Linked DNA regions of Bacillus pumilus. Each later gene encodes a partner of the first gene's protein in a complex. Links are inferred from orthologs where the notes say so. Each region holds a gene or a part of one and is shown on either strand. Other genes may lie near its edges.

What was found.
Region 2: the proteins of dnaG (region 1) and dnaB are in contact, whole or in part, in a crystal structure (PDB 2R6A), measured with the Geobacillus stearothermophilus proteins. The link is inferred for Bacillus pumilus from one-to-one orthologs. Residues at the interface, in WP_049624496.1 of Geobacillus stearothermophilus: Lys456, Leu457, Leu458, Pro459, Ala460, Asn463, Ala464, Leu467, Leu535, Leu536, Ile537, Ala538, Gln544, Glu545, Asp548, Tyr549, His552; in WP_033016901.1 of Geobacillus stearothermophilus: Ser13, Glu15, Ala16, Gln18, Glu91, Leu92, Asp94, Ala95, Val96, Pro97, Thr98, Ala99, Ala100, Asn101, Tyr104, Tyr105, Ile108.

The regions. Positions count from the first base shown.
Region 1 is NZ_CP047089.1:3,158,651-3,169,931, reverse strand. What follows is about bases 8,414-11,281. They hold dnaG (DNA primase), read left to right. Parts: upstream 8,414-8,866; coding sequence 8,867-10,696; downstream 10,697-11,281. Other genes in these bases: rpoD (RNA polymerase sigma factor RpoD), read left to right, coding at 10,898-11,281; GPS65_RS15700 (YaiI/YqxD family protein), read left to right, coding at 8,414-8,833. In the rest of the region: rRNA maturation RNase YbeY, read left to right, coding at 1-292; GPS65_RS15745 (diacylglycerol kinase family protein), read left to right, coding at 270-656; GPS65_RS15740 (cytidine deaminase), read left to right, coding at 770-1,168; GTPase Era, read left to right, coding at 1,161-2,066; GPS65_RS15730 (YqzL family protein), read left to right, coding at 2,215-2,358; DNA repair protein RecO, read left to right, coding at 2,394-3,164; glyQ (glycine--tRNA ligase subunit alpha), read left to right, coding at 3,494-4,381; glyS (glycine--tRNA ligase subunit beta), read left to right, coding at 4,374-6,419; transcriptional regulator CcpN, read left to right, coding at 6,586-7,224; GPS65_RS15705 (pyruvate, water dikinase regulatory protein), read left to right, coding at 7,250-8,071; more of GPS65_RS15700, read left to right, coding at 8,333-8,413. UniProt on the Escherichia coli protein: RNA polymerase that catalyzes the synthesis of short RNA molecules used as primers for DNA polymerase during DNA replication.
Region 2 is NZ_CP047089.1:13,321-24,610, forward strand. Bases 8,001-10,877 are described here. They hold dnaB (replicative DNA helicase), read left to right. Parts: upstream 8,001-8,695; coding sequence 8,696-10,060; downstream 10,061-10,877. Other genes in these bases: GPS65_RS00080 (DUF4885 family protein), read left to right, coding at 8,001-8,475; GPS65_RS00090 (VOC family protein), read left to right, coding at 10,191-10,604; GPS65_RS00095 (cytochrome P450), read right to left, coding at 10,635-10,877. Outside these bases: GPS65_RS00045 (isochorismatase family protein), read right to left, coding at 1-482; GPS65_RS00050 ((2,3-dihydroxybenzoyl)adenylate synthase), read right to left, coding at 503-2,122; isochorismate synthase DhbC, read right to left, coding at 2,147-3,328; GPS65_RS00060 (2,3-dihydro-2,3-dihydroxybenzoate dehydrogenase), read right to left, coding at 3,355-4,140; GPS65_RS00065 (alpha/beta hydrolase), read right to left, coding at 4,145-5,029; GPS65_RS00070 (hypothetical protein), read right to left, coding at 5,608-6,465; GPS65_RS00075 (DUF4885 family protein), read left to right, coding at 6,575-7,522; more of GPS65_RS00080, read left to right, coding at 7,519-8,000; more of GPS65_RS00095, read right to left, coding at 10,878-11,290. UniProt on the Escherichia coli protein: The main replicative DNA helicase, it participates in initiation and elongation during chromosome replication. Travels ahead of the DNA replisome, separating dsDNA into templates for DNA synthesis.

The DNA.
Region 1 (11,281 bases):
ACCAACGGATGTGATCTCATTTGCACTTGAGGAAGAAGGAGAAGGGGAAATTGAAATCATTGGTGCTGATGATATTCCGCCAGTACTTGGCGACATCATCATTAGTGTGGACCGTACGAAAGAGCAGGCAGAGGAATATGGACATTCCTTTATGAGAGAGCTTGGATTCCTCACCATTCATGGATTTCTGCATTTGCTCGGGTTTGATCATATGACAGAGGAAGATGAAAAAGAAATGTTCGCCAAACAGACAAAGATCTTGGATGATTATGGCCTTTCAAGATCTTCGTAAGAAAAGAAGGCCGCTTGCCCGTTTTTTTCGGAGTTTTTATTATGCATTTAGAGGAATATGGCGAACTTTCTTGAATGAACGGAATTTTCGATTTCACACAGTCGCAGCCATCATCGTGATGATCTGCGGCTTTTGGTTTCACATTGAACCATTTGAATGGATGATCGTTTTGCTTTTATGCGGGGGGATGTTTGCGCTTGAACTTGTCAATACAGCCATTGAACATACAGTGGACCTGATGACAGAAGAGAGGCACCCACTTGCTGAGAAAGCGAAAGACGCTGCAGCAGGCGCTGTTTGCGTTTACGCCGCGATTTCGGTTATGATTGGATTGATCATCTTCTTACCGAAGATCATGCAATAGAACAATATTACTATTTATTAACATTTTTAGAAATGGGCGTGAAAATGTCACGTGAATTATGTAAAATATAAATGTGACAGTGGTACCATTTCTTCTGAAAGTGGGAACTAGGAATGAACAAACAAGAGTTGATTTCAGAAGCAATTAAAGCAAGGGACTTTGCATATGTACCCTATTCAAAATTCAAAGTCGGTGCAGCATTACTGTCGAATGATGGAACAGTGTATGGCGGCTGCAACATTGAAAATGCAGCATATGGTATGTGTAATTGTGCGGAAAGAACAGCACTTTTTAAAGCCTATTCAGAAGGCATCACATCGTTTCAAATGCTAGCAGTAGTGGCTGATACAGACCGTCCTGTTTCGCCGTGCGGGGCATGCAGACAGGTCATTTCAGAGCTATGTGCACCTGACATGCCAGTGATTCTAACGAACTTAAAAGGACAAATATACGAAACAACAGTAAATGAACTATTGCCAGGCGCATTTTCACCGGAGGATTTAAATGACTAACGAAAGCTTCAAATCAGGATTTGTATCAATTATTGGAAGACCAAATGTAGGAAAATCAACTTTTCTTAATCGTGTTATTGGACAAAAGATTGCTATCATGAGTGATAAGCCCCAAACGACACGAAATAAAGTGCAAGGTGTCTTAACAACAAACTCGTCACAAACGATCTTTATCGATACACCAGGTATTCATAAACCTAAGCATAAGCTTGGTGATTTTATGATGAAAGTGGCTCAAAATACACTGAAGGAAGTCGACCTGATCTTGTTTATGATCAATGCAAAGGAAGGCTATGGCAAGGGTGATGAATTCATCATTGAACGACTCAAGCAAACATCTACACCAGTATTTCTAGTCGTCAATAAAATCGACCAAATTCACCCAGATGAGCTGTTCCTTTTAATTGATGAATACCGCACACGTTATCCATTTAAGGAAATTGTGCCAATTTCAGCTCTTGAAGGAAACAACATTGATACGCTTCTTCAGCAGGTTGAAGGTTATCTTCCTGAGGGCCCGCAATTTTACCCAGCAGATCAAGTAACAGACCATCCAGAGCGATTTATTATTTCTGAATTAATTCGTGAAAAAGTGCTGCATTTAACGAGAGAAGAGATTCCGCATAGCATTGCAGTTGCGATCGAATCCATTAAGCCAGATGAAAATGGCAAGATCCATGTGGCGGCGACCATTGTCGTAGAACGTGATTCGCAAAAAGGGATTGTGATTGGGAAACGAGGCAGCTTATTAAAAGAAGTGGGACAAAAAGCGCGCAGAGATATCGAAGCACTTCTCGGTTCAAAAGTGTATCTGGAGCTTTGGGTAAAGGTTCAGAAGGACTGGCGTAATAAGTCCACTCACCTTCGTGACTTCGGATTTAGAGAAGACGAATATTAAAAAAACGTTGCTGTTGTCATAAAATCTGACAATGGTGCGGTTCGATTAGTAAAAATTGTTTATCATGAAATGGAGGTAGCCTGGTCAAGATAAAATCAATATGTTGGATGTAGCGTTGCTGCTTCTAATAAAGAAAGGTGGGGTTTTTATGTTGAATTTTACATGGAACGTATTTTCACAAACAGGAAGCGTTGACACGTATCTGCTTTTCAAAGAGTTAGAAAAGGAGAACCTGGAAAGACCCGATGTACTTGAAGAAGAGATAGCACGATTTGATTTTCCAATCTTATAATTCTTGACCCCCTCCAATGCTCGGAGTGTAGACAAATGCTCATTAAAAGTGAAGGAATCGTCCTTAGAACAACAGATTATGGCGAAACAAACAAAATTGTCACGCTGCTCACTAGAGAACATGGGAAAATTGGTGTGATGGCAAGAGGCGCAAAAAAATCAAACAGCCGCCTGTCAGCCATAAGCCAGCCGTTTTTATACGGAACCTTCCTGATCCAATCATCAACAGGACTTGGAACGCTCCAGCAAGGTGAAATGATTGAAAGTATGCGGACCATTCGGGAAGATTTATTTTTGACCGCATATGCCGCATACATGACAGAATTACTCGATAAAGGCACAGAAGAAAAAAAGCCAAACCCTTATTTGTTTGAGCTCTTGCTTCAATCTCTGCGTCATCTGAATGAAGGCACAGATGCTGATATTATCTTATTTATCGTAGAGGTTAAAATGTTATCAGTGATGGGGATGAAGCCCGAACTTGATCAATGTGTTCATTGTGGTCAAAAAGAAGGGCAGTTTCATTTCTCAATTAGAGATAACGGCTTCATTTGCCAAAATTGCTTTTCTAAAGATCCGTATAAACTGCCCTTATCCCCAGCAGCTGCAAGGCTGCTCCGTTTATTTCATTATTTTGATTTATCAAGGCTCGGTCAGGTTGATGTGAAACCGCAAACGAAACAAGAAATTCGTCAAGTGCTCGACCACTACTATGACGAGTATTCAGGCCTTTATTTGAAATCAAAAAAATTCATGAATCAAATGGAATCCATGAAAAAGCTCATGGGCGGGGAAAACAAAAGTTGACATCTTCCATGACTTTTTGTAAGATCATCTAAGATCAAATATGTTGCATTGACAGAAAGAAGTACTTGCGCAGAATCCATAAAAGCGACCTTAGGGCGGTGTGAGCTAAGGATGGAGGCGTAACGAAAGGCATTCTTGAGCAACGTAAAACAAAGCGGCTGGTTGCTACGATACCAGCAAATAGGGTGGAACCGCGGGAAAAACTCTCGTCCCTATGTTTGCAAGGAGCCTTGCGAGCATAGAGACGGGAGTTTTTGTGTTCTTTTGCGGGGTTCTAGACCCACCCGCTGTACATAGTGGATGGTGTAGAAAAGATGGAGGTGCGATCATTGAATATTCAAGACATGATTTTGACGCTGCAAAAGCATTGGTCAAATGAAGGCTGCGTATTAATGCAGGCGTATGACACAGAAAAAGGTGCCGGAACGATGAGTCCATACACGTTCCTCAGAAGCATTGGCCCAGAGCCGTGGAAGGTAGCGTATGTTGAGCCTTCAAGACGCCCAGCTGATGGCAGATATGGAGAAAACCCAAATAGATTGTATCAGCATCATCAATTCCAAGTGATCATTAAGCCGTCACCTGACAATATTCAAGAACTGTATCTTGAATCATTGAAAGCGCTTGGTATTGACCCGCTGAAACATGATATTCGTTTTGTCGAAGACAACTGGGAAAACCCATCTCTTGGCTGTGCAGGACTTGGCTGGGAAGTATGGCTTGATGGAATGGAAATCACCCAATTCACATATTTCCAGCAAGTCGGCGGTTTGGAATGTAAGCCTGTTTCCGTTGAAATCACATACGGTATTGAACGTCTTGCTTCCTACATTCAGGACAAAGAAAATGTCTTCGATCTTGAATGGACTGACGGATTCACGGTCAGAGATTTATTCCTAATGGCTGAATATGAGCACTCTGTTTATACATTTGAAACATCTAATACTGACATGTTGTTTGAGCTATTTACGACCTATGAGAAGGAAGCGCATAGCCAAATGGACAAAGGACTTGTTCACCCAGCATACGATTATGTGCTCAAATGCTCTCATACGTTTAACCTGCTCGATGCAAAGGGCGCAATTTCTGTTACTGAGCGAACTGGATATATCGGAAGAGTGCGCCAGTTAGCAAGAAAAGTAGCCAAAACCTATTATGAAGAACGAGAAAAATTGGGATTCCCTATGCTAAAAGAGGAGGCGGCTTCTCATGAATAAACAAGATGTATTACTCGAAATCGGCTTAGAAGAGATGCCGGCTCGCTTCATGTCAGAAAGCACAAAGCAGCTAGGCGAAAAAGTAAAAGCGTGGTTTAAAACGCAAAACATTTCATTTGAAGATGTTACTCTATTTAACTCACCAAGACGTCTTGCTGTACTTGTGACAGGTGTCGCAGAAAAACAAGAAGACATCAAAGAAGAAGCAAAAGGTCCGGCTAAAAAGATTGCGCAAGATGCGGAAGGCAACTGGACAAAAGCTGCGGAAGGTTTTGCCCGCGGACAAGGTGCTTCAACAGATGATCTCTATTTTAAAGAGATCAAAGGAGTGGATTATGTCCATGTGCAGAAGTTTGAAGAAGGAAAACAAGTTAAAGACCTTCTGCCAGCATTAGGTGAGATCGCCACTTCATTAAGTTTTCCAAAGAACATGAGATGGGGAAGCAAAGATTTACGCTACATCCGTCCGATTAAATGGATTGTTTGTTTATTTGGAGAGGAGATTGTACCTGTTGACATTGCTGGGGTGAAAAGCGGCCGTGAGACAAGAGGCCACCGTTTCCTTGGTAAGGCAGCGATCATCGACTCACCTGCTTCTTATGAGCAAACATTGCGCGATCAATTTGTCATTGCAGATTCAGATAAAAGAAAACAAGCCATTACCGAGCAGCTAAATGCTCTAGCTTCAGAAAAAGGATGGGTGATTCCTGTTGATCCTGAGCTTCTAGAAGAGGTCAACAATCTTGTAGAATACCCAACGGTGCTATCGGGTTCCTTTGAAGAAGAATTCCTTGCATTACCGGAAGAAGTATTGGTAACGACAATGAAAGAGCATCAGCGTTATTTCCCTGTGAAAAATGAGCAAGGGGAATTATTGCCGCACTTTAATACGGTGAGAAATGGAAACAGTGAAGCGCTTGAAAATGTCGCAAGAGGGAACGAAAAAGTACTTCGTGCACGTTTATCAGATGCTGCCTTCTTCTATAAAGAAGACGAAAAACTAGTCATTGAAGACAATATTAAGAAGCTTGATAAGGTCGTATTCCATGAGAAACTTGGCACAATTGGCGACAAGCTAAAGAGAGTGACTAACATTGCGACGCGTTTAGCAGCACATGTCGGTGCGGATGAGGAAACGACAGAGCGTGTGGCAAGAGCGGCAAGTATTTCGAAATTTGACCTTGTGACTCAAATGGTCTATGAATTCCCAGAATTACAAGGAATCATGGGCGAGAAATATGCAAAAGCACTTGGCGAACATGAAGAAGTGGCTAAAAGCATCAACGAGCACTATATGCCGCGCTTTGCCGGTGATGAGGCGCCTTCCACTTTAATTGGTGCAATTGTGGCAATAGCCGATAAGCTGGATTCGATTTGTTCCTTCTTCTCAATTGATGTCATTCCAACCGGCTCTCAAGATCCTTATGGACTAAGAAGACAAGCGAGCGGTATCGTTCAAATTCTGCTTGATCGTCATTGGAATATTTCATTCAAAGAGCTTTTGGCACTTGCTCAAGTAGAAGAAGCACACGAAACTGCTCTCATTGAATTTTTAACACATCGTTTAAAATATGTCCTCCAAGCAGAGCATATTCGTCATGATGTTGTCGATGCAGTGCTAGATGTTGAAGATATTGAACCTTATGCAGTTGTGAAAAAAGCAGCTGTTCTTGAAGAGAGCGTGAAACAAGAAAGCTTCAAAGAAACAGCAGAAGCATTAGGACGCGTCATTTCAATCAGTAAAAAAGGTGAAGACGCAGAGATTCAGCCTGAGCTGTTTGAAAATGAGCATGAACAAAAGCTATATGAGGCGTATCAGCAAGTAGAGACAGCCGTCAAGGAACATGTAGCAGCAGGTCAATACAGCGCAGCACTTGAGGCACTTGATACGTTAAAAACACCGATTGTTCATTATTTCGATCACACAATGGTTCATGCAGATGATGAAAAGCTGAAGCGAAATCGTTTGGCACAAATGGTCAAACTAGCTAAAGTCATTCAATCATTTGCGAATATGAACAATTTAATTGTAAAATAAATACCTAAGAACGGTTGCCTTTTTTGAAGGGCAATCGTTTTTTACTCATTTAATTCACGGTTTTTGAGTGGATTTTTGTCTCATTCGGACAAAGATGCGCTATAATATGATGAGTTATGAAAATGATATACATAAAGTAAAGATTCGCTCTCTCTATTTAAAGGTGGTGAGTACAATCGAGTTAAATAAACGGCAAGAGCAGATTTTACAGATTGTCAAAGAGAATGGTCCGATCACTGGAGAGCATATCGCCGATCGTCTGAACTTAACGAGGGCGACCCTCAGACCGGATTTAGCCATATTAACGATGTCAGGCTTTTTAGAAGCAAGACCAAGGGTCGGTTACTTTTTCACAGGAAAAACAGGCACGCAGCTTTTAGCAGATAAGCTGAAAAAACTTCAAGTGAAAGATTTTCAATCCATTCCAGTGGTGATACATGAGAATGTTTCGGTTTATGATGCGATTTGTACGATGTTTTTAGAGGATGTGGGCACATTATTCGTTGTGGACGATCACTCTATTTTAACAGGCGTGTTGTCAAGGAAGGACCTTCTTCGCGCAAGTATTGGAAAACAGGAGCTTCCATCAATCCCTGTCCATATTATTATGACAAGAATGCCGAACATCACCGTTTGCCGCAAGGAAGATTTCATTATGGATGTGGCTAAGCACTTGATTGAAAAGCAGATAGATGCACTTCCTGTTATAAAAGATACGGATAAAGGCTTTGAAGTGGTCGGCAGAATTACAAAAACAAACATGACGAAAATACTTGTTAGCTTATCAGAGAACGAAATAATCTAATTACAGAAGACTGCGAGGGGATGTTATGAGTAATCGCGTAATTTTTGTGGTATCAGATTCAGTAGGAGAAACGGCAGAGCTCGTAGTCAAAGCGGCACTTAGCCAATTTGATGGCGGCTCATCAGACCATTCAAATATTAGAAGAATCCCGTATGTAGAGGATGTCGGTACGATTAAAGAAGTCATTTCACTGGCGAAAGCAGATAACGGAATCGTCTGCTTTACGCTTGTTGTGCCAGAAATGCGCCAATTCTTAATTGAAGAGGCAGAAGCAAACGGAGTCGTTTATTATGACATCATCGGACCACTGATCGACAAGATGGAGACTGCTTATGGAAATGAAGCGAAACATGAGCCGGGGCGTGTACGTCAATTAGATGAGGACTATTTTAAAAAGGTTGAAGCCATTGAGTTCGCAGTGAAGTATGATGACGGCAGAGACCCAAGAGGCATTCTAAAGGCTGATATTGTACTCATCGGTGTATCACGTACATCTAAGACACCACTATCTCAATACTTGGCGCATAAACGGCTGAAGGTAGCGAACGTTCCAATTGTTCCTGAAGTAGATCCGCCAGAGGAGTTATTTTCAGTTGATCCAAAGAAATGCATCGGTCTGAAAATCAGTCCAGACAAACTCAATCATATTCGTAAAGAGCGATTGAAATCTCTAGGTTTAAATGATCGCGCAATTTATGCGAACATTGAACGGATTAAAGAAGAGCTAGAGTATTTTGAAAAAGTGGTGGACCGCATTAACTGTCAAGTTGTTGATGTATCCAATAAAGCAGTTGAAGAAACGGCAAATGTCATTCATCAAATGCTGACCAAAAGAGGTTCCGAATAAACTCAGGATGCTCCTCCTGGGTTTTTCCTATGGTGGTAAACGGGTAAACAAAAACAATGGCATATTTGCTGCATTTGTATTATAATAAAAAATTGTGATAAAATGATTGATTTTAGGTTTAAGTTAAGTCAAGAACGAATAAACTAATATTGGCAGAAGTCAAGTGATTCTGAACATAACTTTTCGACAAAATGAGTTTTACTGTTGTTTGCTATATGGGGGAAAAGTATGGTCTTTTTGCTTCTCTAAAGCAGGAATAAGGTGGAGGGATGGAGAATTAGTCACCTGAATGAACATAAACATGAGAGGACGATTTATGTCGATGCAGATGCTTGTCCTGTAAAAGACGAAATCCTTTCTGTTGCATCTCAATTTCAAATACCAGTGACATTCATTGCTTCATATGAGCATTTTCAAACCAAAAGATCTCCACTTGAAGATTGGCGGTTTGTAGATACACATAAGGAAGCAGCGGATTTAGTCATTGCGAACTCAGTTGCCGCACATGATATTGTCGTCACCCAAGACATTGGTCTTGCCTCCTTACTACTTCCAAGACAGGTCATTGTCCTGTCTGAAAGAGGACGGATGTACACGAACGAAACAATTGATTTTGATTTGGAACGCAGGCATGTTTCCAGTAAACAGCGAAGAAAAGGTGTATACGGAAAAGGTCCCAAAAAGCTTTTAGAAGAGGATAAAAAGCGATTTATTGCGCAACTACAAAAAATCCTGTCGAATCATGAAGGATTTTTGAATTAAAAGGCGAATAATGTACGACGGAGTGTTATTAGGATGAGCAAACGTATACCAGATGAACTTTTGGAGCAAATCCAAAAAAACGCAGACATTGTCGAAGTGATTGGAGAATACGTACAGCTTAGAAAGCAAGGTCGAAATTACTTCGGTCTTTGTCCATTCCATGGTGAAAATACTCCTTCATTCTCTGTTTCAGCAGATAAGCAAATCTTCCATTGTTTTGGCTGTGGTGCAGGAGGTAATGTATTTTCGTTCCTCAGACAAATGGAAGGCTACTCATTTATTGAAGCCGTTTCACATGTTGCTGATAAGTACCATATTGATTTGCCTGATCATGTAGCAAATGCTCAGATCAGCTCCTCACATCAAGAGGACACAGCAGATCATAAAATGATTGAAGCGCATGAGCTTCTTAAGAAATTTTACCACCATTTGCTGGTAAATACAAAGGAAGGTCAAAACGCACTCGATTATTTACGGGCGAGAGGCTTTACAGATGAAACAATTGCCAAGTTTGAGATCGGATATGCTCTTGACTCTTGGGATTTCGTGACCAAGTTTTTAGAAAAACGAGGGTTTGATCCTGCGATGATGGAAAAGGCCGGTCTTTTGATTCAACGTGAAAACGGAACAGGCTTTTTTGACCGCTTTAGGGATCGTGTGATGTTTCCTATTCATGATCATCATGGGACAGTCGTCGCTTTTTCCGGAAGATCACTTGGTGATCAGCAGCCCAAGTATATGAATAGTCCTGAAACGCCACTTTTTCATAAAAGTAAGCTGCTTTATCACTTTCATGACGCGCGTATGCATATTCGAAAACGCGAACGTGCGGTTCTTTTTGAAGGATTTGCTGACGTCATCTCAGCTGTCACATCAGGTGTCGGCGAAAGTGTTGCAACAATGGGAACGTCTCTAACAGAAGAGCACGTGAAACTTCTCAGACGGAACGTAGAAGAGATTATTCTTTGCTATGACTCTGACACGGCCGGTTATGAAGCCACCATGAAAGCATCAGATTTGCTTGGAAAAAGAGGATGTAAAGTTCGCGTTGCCATGATACCAGATGGACTTGATCCAGATGATTACATTCGTAAATATGGCGGCGAGAAATTTAGGAATGACATCATAGATGCAAGCGTGACATTAATGACTTTTAAGATGAACTTTTTCCGAAGGGGAAAGAATTTATCTGATGAAGGGGACCGGCTTTCTTATATGAAGCAGGTACTCCGAGAAATTAGCCGGTTAAACGGTTCCTTGGAACAAGAGATTTACATGAAACAGCTTGCTGGAGAGTTCTCGATCTCACTTGATTCATTAAAGGAACAACTGGAGCTGTTTGAAAAACAGCAGCGTCAAGAGGCCAAAAGCACGCAGGAAGAAAGCGGGCTTGAAAAACGGCGTGCACATCTGTCAACACAAGTACGAAGAAAACGTCTGCGCCCAGCATATGAAAATGCAGAGCGAATGCTGCTTGCTCATATGTTAAAAAGCGATGACGTGATCCGTAAAGTACTGGACAGAGTAGGGATTGAATTTAATATAGATTCTCACAGGGCGCTTGCCACATACATTTACGCTTTGTATGAAGAAGGCAAAGAACCAACGCCGCAGCACCTGATGAACCGTATAGAAGATGATGTCATCAATCAGCTTCTGACAGATATATTCATGATTCAAGTTGGAGACGAACTGAGTGAAGCTGAATTAAGTGATTATGTAAAAAAAGTGTTGAATCATCGGAATTTGTCAATGATAAAGGAAAAAGAACTAGAACGTGCAGAAGCGGAGAGGCAAAAAGATTTCTTCAAAGCGGCAACACTTGCAAAAGAAATTATTCAGTTGAACCGTTCGCTGAAGTAATACGTCTAATATTTATGACAAGACTTACGGCTGGCAATGAATCCTTTATGGGAGGAGCATAAGACCGCAAGCATCTTGCCTTCATCATTATTTATTTTATTCCTATTTGCTCATCTGTTTGATAAAGAGAGAAAAGCAGGGCGGAAGCAAATCGCAAGTTACTTTAGAATTCGTTGCAAGCTTTGGAAGGAGGGATCCATAATGGCTGATAAACAAGCCCACGAAACCGAAACTGAATTGACCTTTGAACAGGTGAGAGATAAGCTCACTGAAACGGGTAAAAAACGGGGCGTTTTAACATACGAAGAAATTGCAGAGCGTATGTCTAGCTTTGAAATTGAATCAGACCAAATGGATGAATACTATGAATACTTAGGCGAACAGGGTGTAGAGCTCATTAGTGAAAACGAAGAGACAGAAGACCCTAATGTTCAGCAGCTGGCTAAAGCGGAAGAAGAATTTGACCTGAATGATTTAAGCGTACCACCAGGTGTCAAAATTAATGATCCTGTTCGTATGTACTTAAAAGAAATCGGACGCGTCAATTTGTTATCTGCTAAAGAAGAAATTACGTATGCACAAAAG
Region 2 (11,290 bases), 3.1 Mb from region 1 along the record:
GCTGTCAACATACAGCCAATATGTGCATATACGCCAGTAATGATCAATTGATCACGCCCGCCCTCTTGAAGAATATCCAAAAAATTAGATTTTTTGAATGCGCTATAACGCCATTTTGTCAGCATTGTATCTGCCTCAGATGGAGCAAGCTGATCAATGATTTTTGTCAATGCTTCATCATCACCAAGTCCAGGTCCCCAAAAATCTGTTAATAGGGCACGATCCTTCGGGTCTTGGTCACCAGGCTGAGCTGTATAAACGACTGGAATGCCAAGTTCATTGCATGTGTCACGTAATTGTTCAATATGCTGAACTAACTCTGTGATCGGTGATGTATCTTGTTGAAAAGCATTTAAAAAATATTGCTGCATGTCATGTATCAGCAGAACAGCACGTTTCGGATCCGGTATCCAGTTCACTTTATTTTCAGGTAAATCATGTGTGCTTGGCATTGGATATGCAGGAATAGTAGGGATTGCCATGGTTTTCACTCCTCTTTTTTTTATACGTTGGCAGTATGGATTGCAGCTAATTCTCTTAATGCTTTTTTACTGACTTTGCCTACACCTGTTTGTGGGAACGCATCGATCCATTCAATGCGGTCAGGAATTTTATAGGCTGCGAGCCCTCGTTCTCTTAGAAATGATTTTAAGACATGCGGTGCTGGTTTGTTGTTTCCTTTCGCGATAACAAAGGCACATGAGCGTTCGCCAAGAAATGGATCCGGCATGGATACCATGGCGGCATCATGAATGTCAGCATGCGCAAGTAAATGGTTTTCAACTTCTTCAGCAGCAACCTTTTCACCGCCACGGTTGATTTGATCCTTGTCTCTACCTTCTACAACAACATTTCCTTCTTTGGTTAATCGTACGATGTCACCTGTTCTATAAAAGCCATCGGGTGTAAATGCTTTTTTATTTTGTTCATCGGCTTTATAGTAGCCGCGAATCGTGTAAGGTCCTCTTGTTAAAAGATGTCCAGCCACTTCATGCGGGACGGGCTTGTCCTCATCATCAACCACTAGTACCTCATCATATTCAGACATCGGGCGTCCTTGTGTATGAATAATGACATGTTCAGGATCACCTAATCTGGTATAGTTGACCAGACCTTCTGCCATGCCAAAAACTTGCTGTAACTTACATCCAAGGGCAGGCATCACTCGTTTTGCTGCCTCAGCACTGAATTTAGCACCACCGACTTGTAAGACTTCAAGACTCGATAAGTCATCTGATCGATGAGGAGCGGCTTCTAGCCAAATCAATGCGATAGGTGGGACGACAGCGGTAATGGTCGCCCGTTCTTTTTCAATGAGTGGAAAGACGACATCAGGGCTTGATCCAGGTGCAAGAACGACTCTTCCGCCTGCGTATAACGTCCCAAGGACTCCAGGCGAGCTTAATGGATAGTTGTGCGCAACTGGAAGTACAGCTAGATACACACTTTCTTGTGTGAGCTCGCACACCTCATTGCTTTTCCAAAGACTATAAATATAGTCATCATGCGTGCGAGGAATAAGCTTAGAAAGGCCTGTGCTGCCTCCAGATAACTGAAGAAATGCAATATCGCTTGCCTCTACATGAATTTGGGGATCAAGTGCTGGGTCCTTGCGCAAATCATCTAAGCCAAGGAATTCCTCAGCTTCCCCTGCAACAATGACATGAGGTAATGAGGGAAGCTTTTCTTTCACTTGACGTGCGAGCGTTCGATAATCAAAGCCGCCATCGATATCTGGTATGACATATGCGTCTGCTTCGGCAAACTCAATAAAATAAGTGATTTCACTGCTTCTATGAGACGGCAGAGAGAAGACGGGTAAAGCACCGATACGAAATAAAGCGAAAATGACCTCAAAAAAAGCAGGAATGTTCGGAAGCTGCACGACAACTCGACTTCCTTTTTGAATTCCAAGCTGATGAAAACCGGCGGCAAGACTGCTGACGCGCTCATTAAGTTCTTGGTAGCTCATGTGCGTATCAGCGTATGTAATCGCTGTTTTATTTCCTAATGATGCGGCGCGTTCACGAAGCATACCGCCAAAGGTTTCCCCACGCCAACAGCCGTTTTCACGGTAGCGTTTTGCAAATTCTTTTGGCCATGTAGGTGGTTGAACAAACATGTTTTTGTCATCTCCTATGTATTTTTATAGCTGATGGATGCCCATCGCACGAAGCATCGTGTTAAATTTTGCAGATGTTTCGGCTAGCTCATCCTCTGCTTTTGATCCTTTGACCACTCCTGCACCAGCAAAGAGGCGAAGGGAGTGACCCTCAGCTTCTGCACAACGAATGGTGACAATCCAATCACCATCACCATTATTATCTGCCCAGCCGATCATTCCTGTAAAAAATCCTCGATCGAAGGGTTCAATCGCACGAATGGCTTCACGTGCATCTGCTGTAGGTGTTCCGCATACTGCAGGTGTAGGATGAAGGCTAATCGCTAAATCAATAGAGGACACACTAGAATCTGTTAATTCACCTTTGACCACAGTAGACAAATGCCACATCGTTTCTGTTTGTATGACGGATGGTGATGCTGGCACATCTAATGTATGACAATAAGGAGTAAGCGCTTTAGTGACAGCTTCGACAACCACTGCGTGCTCGTGTAAATCCTTCGCTGAAGTAAGGAGTTCATCATGACGACGCTGGTCTTCTACTGGATCTGAACTGCGCGGCCGAGAACCAGCGAGTGGATTGGAAATCACAGATGAACCAGTTTTTGAAAGAAGCAGCTCAGGGCTTGCCCCAAGAAGTATGCGCTTTTGGGAAGCCTTCGGGTCAGCTATATTTGCAGCAAACGTATAGCCAGTCGTATTATGACGAGCCAGTCGTTCGAGTATTGTTTTCGTATGAATATCTCGATTTGCTTTGAGATGGAGAGATCGAGAGAGTACGATTTTGCTAAGCTCTCCGTTCTCAATTTTAGCTAATCCTTCGTTCACACCTTCCATGTAGACATCTGGAGCAGGGACAGGTGTCACCTCATAGGATGGCGATACCGCTTCTGACTCCTCATCACCTTGTTGAAATTCGAGTGGATCACTAAACTGTACATGGACTGGTACATTTAAACGAACGGGCTGCGCCGGATCAAATGGGACAGCACCAGCCACAATCGGTGTTTGAATTCCAGCTTGTTTGGCATCGTCAAATACATGCGCTACCCTTGTGGATAGTTCATTTAGCTGATTGGTTTCAATATGCTGGAAAATCCCTTCTGCAAGTATCGTGCGTTTAGGGGAAGCAAGGAAAAAAGCACCTGGCTGATAGTCTTGAAGCAACTGTACTTTTTCTTCTGACGACAATAATGAATGTTTCATGAAAAGGCCTCCTTTTGAATGAAATGCTAGATTCCGAGTGTTGCGCCGCCATCAATTGTGAGATTCTGCATCGTAATATGATTGGATTGCTCAGATGCAAAGAAAATGACTGCATCAGCGATGTTTTGAGGATTAGCGATTTTTTGTAAAGGAATACCGGTTTTATACGTCTCTAATGAGCCTTTAATCACCTGATCTTCTCCTTGTTCATCAGCCCATAAAGCCCATTGCATAGGTGTTGCGGTAGAGCCGGGAGAGACGACGTTGCACCTGATCCCGTAGGCTGCCAGCTCTAATCCAAGCGTTTTTGTAAAGGAAGTAGCTGCTGCTTTTGAAGCGGCATAGGCAGCCATATTCATTCTAGGAATGGCACCTGCGTTAGAGCTGACAGTCACAATGACCCCTTCTGATCTTTTCATCATGTATTTGGAGACAGCTTGAGATACGTAAAAGACACCGTGTGTGTTAACTGCGAAAGTTTGTTGCCAGTCGTCTGCACTAAGCTGGTCGATAGAACCCATTCGAAGAATGCCTGCTACATTGACCAGTAAATAAATGGGTCCAAGCTGCTTTTCAATTTGATCAACAATGTGCTGAACAGAAGTTTGATCGGTGATGTCACCTGGATAGGCAAAGGCACGTATGCCTTCATCATTCATTTGCCTGACGGTGCTTTGCAGCTGATCTTCATTTGCGTCAACTGCTGCAATAATCGCACCTTCCTCGGTTAGTCTTTTTGCGACTGCTTGTCCAATACCTTGTCCTGCGCCTGTGACCAGGGCTATTTTTTGAGATAGACCACTGTTTTTCATGTGTTCACTGCCTTTCCTTCATGTCTGTGGGTGTGAAAGGATCATCATGATAGAGTGCAAAACGAAAAGCGTCATTCATCAGCACCGGTAAAACGGACGTATGTCCTTCTTTAGGGAACTCGTGATAGGCTGTATGCAAGCCATATGAGGATAAAGGCAGCATACGATTTGCTAGTGCATGTGCATGATCATTCATTTGACATGGATGATGTTTTTCTAACTCACCTACACCTACAAGCAGCCTGACATCGATAGGCACCTGACGTATATGATTGATGAATTGGTGTTCTTTTTCTAAAAATAATTTTTTGTTCCAGTGGATAGAAGGACTGCCTGCAATATATGTCTGATAAGCATCAGGGTGCTCAAATAGTGTGTGTAATACAAAAAGACCGCCAAGAGAGTGCCCAAACAGTGTTTGACGACTCTGGTTGATCGGAAAGCGCTGCTCGATATAAGGCTTTACAACCTTTTCTAAAAAAGAAAAGAACGCAGATGCGCCGCCATATGTATGGGTGGAGAAATCCTTTCTTTTGCCACCAATGGAAGCGTCAGGGCCGGTTAGAGTGAGATCATAATGCCTGAGCGGATGATAGGGCGCGTCTGTCTGATAGCCAATTCCAACAATGATGGCAGGTACAACACCTGTTTTTTCGGGTTTTCTTGACTGTAAACGAATGGCTTCGACCATTGTGCCAAAAATTGAATTCCCATCAAGCACGTACATGACTGGAAAACCAGCCGCTGGAGGAGTAGTATTCGGTTTAAATATAAAAAGTCTGTATGGGTGTGCTGTGATATCCAGTTGCTCCGTCCCAGGTATAAAAAAAGGACGGCTTTCTCCGAAAAATGAATCCTCAGTACCCATTCCTTCGGGGCTTTTGGACATAAGTGACAAGTCTCCTTCCTCAAATTCGACTCTCATTCGATGATAAAAGTAGGCTTACGGATATTGATGAGTGTAGAAATTAAAGAATGGTTTCTTCAAATGAAAATGATTCTCAACTATCCGCAAGCAAAACAAATGATAATGGTTATCAATTATGAAGTCAAATGTTCATAATGTTGTGTATTTGATTTTTTTACCATAATATTCAGAAAATAAAGGGCTAAATTACTAACAAATGATTTGAAAAAGGGAATATCGGACCTTGTCATTTAAAAATAGGAGAAATGTCAAAAGACCTTGACTGCCTCGGATTTTTTACCATTTTCTTCTGTTTGATACAGGAATATATATAGGTTTTTCTTCTTGAAAAGATTTTAAGGAAAAATAAGTCTATAGACCTAATTGTATTTTTGGGGAAAAAGAGGAGAATTTTGAGAAAAGTTGGTGATCCCATATCTCAAAACTTATTCAATATTATGCGTAGCTTTTTTAGAGTGGAAAATTATACAATTAAAAAAGTAAGGGCTGTACCCTTACTTTTTGGTCAATTGGTGTACATGGCTGTAAACACCATTAAATTAAAATCCATCTGTGACATCATATTCGTAACGGATATCGGCTTTGACATTGCTCATAGTAGATCTTGCTGTAGCCTTTGCATTGTACTTAAAGCTCCATTTTTGAGCGACTTTTAATTGATTTTCCAGAGAAATACGGTAAGAACCACTTGTTGCAGATGAAACAATGGATTCGTTCCAAATCTTGTTTGCATCAGCCATCAGCTTGTGAGTGACATTTCCTTGGTTAGGCGATTGGGTACTAGTTGTTGAAATTGATTTAACGATTGCACTTCGGGGAATAGCCGTGTGTTTAGTTAAATCCATTGTAATGACAGAAGAATCAACTCCTAAAAAATTCAAAGAAGTGTTCCCCATGTTGGTAGCGACTCCCGTAAAATTGAATGTTCCATTTCCAGATTTGATGCGATCTTGAATGGAAACAGTAAAGTACATATTCCCTGTATATGTACCACGGGTCACTTTCACAAAATAAGTTTCTGAATTTGAAGTAACGTCACCGGTATTAGCAAAAATAAATGGTGTAACTGAATCAGGGTTAATGACTCTAGATCTACCATCAGAATATTTCGAATTGTAAACCTCTATTTTCATCCCAGTGTACTGCTTATCATATGAACTTCTAACATAAACTTTTTCACCCTTATTAATTGTGAACTGATAATACGCTTCGTTTTCACCTTCAGGTAAGATTGTCGTATCTGGACGACTATATTTCCAATATCCCATTGAGCTTGCTGTGTTAGGACTGTTATTCCCCGTAATCGCTGCTTCTGCTGAATTAGGTGCAAAAAAACTAGTAACAAGCACTAATAATAATGCAGGTAATAAAAAACGTTTGAAGATAGTATTTGTCATATTTTAACCCTCCTTGTAATAATTACTATATCGGCATTAAACTAACAATTTTTAACTTAATTGCCGATATATTTAATAATCACTATTTTTTGAAAAAAGGAGAATCAAAATGAATATTAATACGTCATACCCGACAAGTGCGCCTAACAATCAGAACCGAATCGACTATAAAGGTCAATCAGCTATTAAAAGTACAAATGAGGTGATGACCGAAGCTGATAAACGAATGAAAGTATTAGATGAAAAATATCAAAAAATAAATGAACAAAATAAACGTTTCAAAGATCCTCATGGCCATATATTTGATAAGTATCGAAATCCAAACTCCCCTTATTTCAGAAATGATTTAACCAAACCGGAAAGAGAGGCGGCTTACTCTATTGAAATTGGATGGGCTAATAGTGGAACAGGAGGGCATTATAATTCTAATGATGCCGCCTTCCGTAATGAAAAACGGTATGATCCAACCCAAGAAAGTGTAGAAAAGAAAATACTCAATCGTCAAAAGGTCAACGAACAATTACAAAGTTTATTCTCTAAAAACGGTATAACCATTCCTAAAAACACAAATTTAACTTTTACCATTGACCCGAACAATTTTAAATTAGTGGTAAGTGGTTCAAAAGACGAATCGCTGACTAAACAAATAGAAGAACTATTAAATACAAGCAACAATACAAGAGAATTATTTTTCCATATTATGAAAAGTAGAAATGATGATTCGACTCAATTCACGCCTGATTCTCTTGCTAAATTCCACCTTGTGAATCAAATCAAAACGGTGACAGGCTACAATTTAAAAGACTTAAATATTGTAAACGGTCAATTTGTAACGGATAAAGGGGTCAATATTTTTGATATATACAAAGAAGATCTCCTGAAAAACCCATACACAGCAGAACATGCACGAATTGCCGCTTCACATTACGGAGCACAGCTATTTGATCTAGCCAAAAACGGGTTTGATTCTATTCCCGATTTGGTGTTATCTATTGGTTATCAAAACGGGTCGTTACATGACATTGGACAAAAGGTGAATTACGGAGTAACAAAATGAAGATAAATACATCAAATGCTACAGCGGTTCTAAACAATCAGAACGTTACCGATTTCAATAGCCATCCAGCTATTAAAAGTACAAATGAGGTGATGACCGAATCTGATAGACGGATGAAAATATTAGATGAAAAATACGAAAAAATTAATGAACAAAATAAACGATTCAATGATCCTCAAGACCATATATATAATAAGTATAGAAACCCTTACTCTTCTTATTTCAGAAGTGATCTAACAAAACTGGAAAGAGAAGCTGCATACACTATGGAAATGAGTTGGGCAAGGAATAATAAGGGTGGTCAATATGACTTTAATGACGCCATCTTCCGTAATGAAAAACGGTACGATCCTACACAAGAAAGTGTAGAAAAGAAAATACTCAATCGTCAAAAGGTCAACGAACAATTACAAGATTTATTCTCTAAAAACGGAATATCCATTCCTAAAAACACAAATCTCACTTTTACCATTGATCCAAATAATTTCAAATTAGTAGTGAGTGGTTCAAAAGACGAATCGCTCATGAAACAAATAGAAGACTTATTAAATACAACCAACAATACAAGAGAACTATTTTTTCATATTATGAAAAGTAGAAATGATGATTCTACTCAATTCACACCTGATTCTCTGGCAAAGTTCCATCTTGTCAACCAAATCAAAACGGTGACAGGCTACAATTTAAAAGATTTAAGTATTGTAAACGGTCAATTTATAACGGATAACGGAGCGAATATTTTTGATCTATACAAAGAAGAACTCCTGAAAAATCCATATACAGCTGAAAATGCACGTATTGCCGCTTCACATTATGGTGCACAACTATTTGACCTAGCGAAAAACGGGTTTGATTCTATTCCAGATTTGGTGTTATCTATTGGTTATCAAAACGGCTCTTTACAAGACATTGGACAAAAAGAGAATTATGGGATTAAGAGAACAATAGATTAACAAAACGTGGACGACAACAGGTACAAAACCAGATACCGTTAATAAAAGACTCTATAACAATTGATGTTACAGAGTCTTTTCTATTGAGATGCGTTGGTTGGCTGTTCAACGAAACCTCCTCATGGTAATTTTGACTATAGACGATGTTTTTCACTTTTTTATTGGTGAAAATGTTAAAATGATGAGTAGCGTATTTTTTTATGAAAGGACGGTGCTTGGCATGACGGAACTTCTCGATGACCGGCTGCCGCCGCAAAATATAGAAGCCGAGCAGGCCGTATTAGGTGCTGTTTTTTTAGAACCATCTGCGCTCACGCTCGCTTCTGAGGTATTAATTCCAGAGGATTTCTATAGAATGTCGCATCAAAAGATTTATAATGCGATGCTTGTACTTGGTGATAGAGGGGAACCGGTCGATCTTGTTACGGTGACATCTGAACTGGCCAATACAGATTTACTAGAAGAGGTAGGCGGGATTTCGTATTTAACCGATATTGCGAACTCTGTCCCAACTGCCGCAAACATAGAATACTATGCAAAAATTGTAGAAGAGAAATCTATTTTAAGACGTCTGATCCGCACGGCGACAACCATTGCACAGGATGGATACACGCGTGAGGATGAAGTAGAGGATCTGTTGAGTGATGCTGAAAAGACCATTATGGAAGTGGCGCAGCGTAAAAACTCAGGAGCTTTCCAAAACATTAAGGACGTGCTTGTTCAGACATATGATAATATTGAACAGCTTCATAACCGAAAAGGCGATATCACAGGGATTCCAACAGGTTTCTCCGAGCTTGATCGGATGACAGCTGGATTCCAGCGAAATGACTTAATTATTGTAGCAGCTCGTCCATCAGTAGGGAAAACGGCTTTCGCATTGAACATCGCACAGAATGTTGCGACCAAAACGGACGAAAGTGTCGCCATCTTTAGTTTAGAGATGGGATCTGAGCAGCTAGTTATGCGTATGCTATGTGCTGAGGGGAATATCAATGCACAAAACCTAAGAACCGGTAATCTGACAGAAGAGGACTGGGGCAAGCTGACAATGGCAATGGGCTCGCTATCTAATAGTGGGATTTTCATTGATGATACACCTGGAATCAGAGTAAGTGAAATTCGCTCAAAATGCCGCCGCTTGAAGCAAGAAAACGGTCTTGGAATGATCTTGATTGACTACTTACAGCTTATTCAAGGGAGCGGACGATCAAGCGATAACCGTCAGCAAGAGGTTTCTGAAATCTCTCGGGCATTAAAATCGCTGGCAAGGGAGCTTGAAGTTCCAGTTATTGCTTTGTCTCAGCTTTCACGTGGAGTAGAGCAGCGTCAGGACAAACGTCCGATGATGTCTGATATTCGTGAATCAGGAAGTATCGAGCAGGATGCCGATATCGTGGCATTCCTTTATCGTGATGATTACTACGACAAAGAATCAGAGAATAAGAACATTATTGAAATCATCATTGCCAAACAGCGTAACGGCCCAGTGGGTACAGTATCACTGGCGTTCGTCAAAGAATATAACAAATTCGTCAACCTGGAAAGAAGGTTTGACGATGCGGGTGTTCCGCCCGGTGCTTAAAGCCCAGCTCAAGAAGCTGGGCTTTTTTTTAATGGATCTACATCGAAAGAATGATTGAAAAACGATCGAAATGAGGAGGAGAGAAAGATTGAGAAATCGTATACTAAAAGAAGAAAAGGAGTGATGACTGATGAAATTTCAACAGTTCGAAGCCGCTCAATTACGCATCGCACGCCCAACCGTCAACATGGAAGAGGTTGTGTCCTTTTATGAAGAAGGCTTAGGGCTCAAACGAATAGGCTCGTTTGATCAGCATGAAGGATATGATGGTGTCATGCTGGGGCTCCCTCATCAGCATGTTCATTTAGAAATCACAAAGCATGAAGAAGAAGAAAGTTTGCCCGCCCCGCATCCAGAACAGCTTCTTGTGTTCTATATTCCGGATGCTGAGGAATTTCAGCAAATGAAAGAGAGGTTGCTCTCATTTGGCGGACGGCAAGTCACCTCTACAAATCCATATTGGGAACGGGGTGGAGCAACCATTGAAGATCCAGATGGGTATCGCATTGTGCTCATGAACACAGATGGCATCACCCCTGTTTAAAAAGACTCCCATGCCCGGGAGTCTTTTCTGTTATGAACGAGGTGTGACACGCAGTTTCAGCTCTTTCAGTCCATACATGCTGCTGCTTGTCATCGGAACATAAGAAAGGAGCTCTAGCGCCTCATATCGTTCTATGAAAATCTTTATAGCTGTACATGCTTCAAGACGTGCTAGTGGTGCGCCAAGGCAGAAATGGATACCGTGCCCGAAACCAATATGAGGATTAGGATGGCGGTGTATATCGTATTCATGTGCGTTTGAAAATTGACGCTCATCTCGGTTGGCGGAAGCAAGAAACACAATCACATTGTCGCCCCTTTTCAACACTTTCTCTCCAAGTTCTGTATCTTTTGTGACATAACGAACAATCGCAGGAGCTGGTGCACGAAAACGGACAGCCTCTTCCACCGCACGTGGGATGAGTTCAGGAGATTGGGCGAGCGCTTCATACGCACCAGGCTGTTCTAACAAGCTGAACATCATATTGGAGATCAAGTTGGTGGTTGTTTCGTTGCCGGCTAAAAGAAGAAGATTACAAAATGGAATGAGTTCATCTGCTGACAGTTTGTCTCCATTCTCCTCCGCTTGAATGATGAGGGAAATTAAATCATCACCAAGGTTGTGACGTTTCTTTTCAATGGTGTCTGCAAAAAATGCCATCATGTCAGCTTCCCCTTTGTCACGTG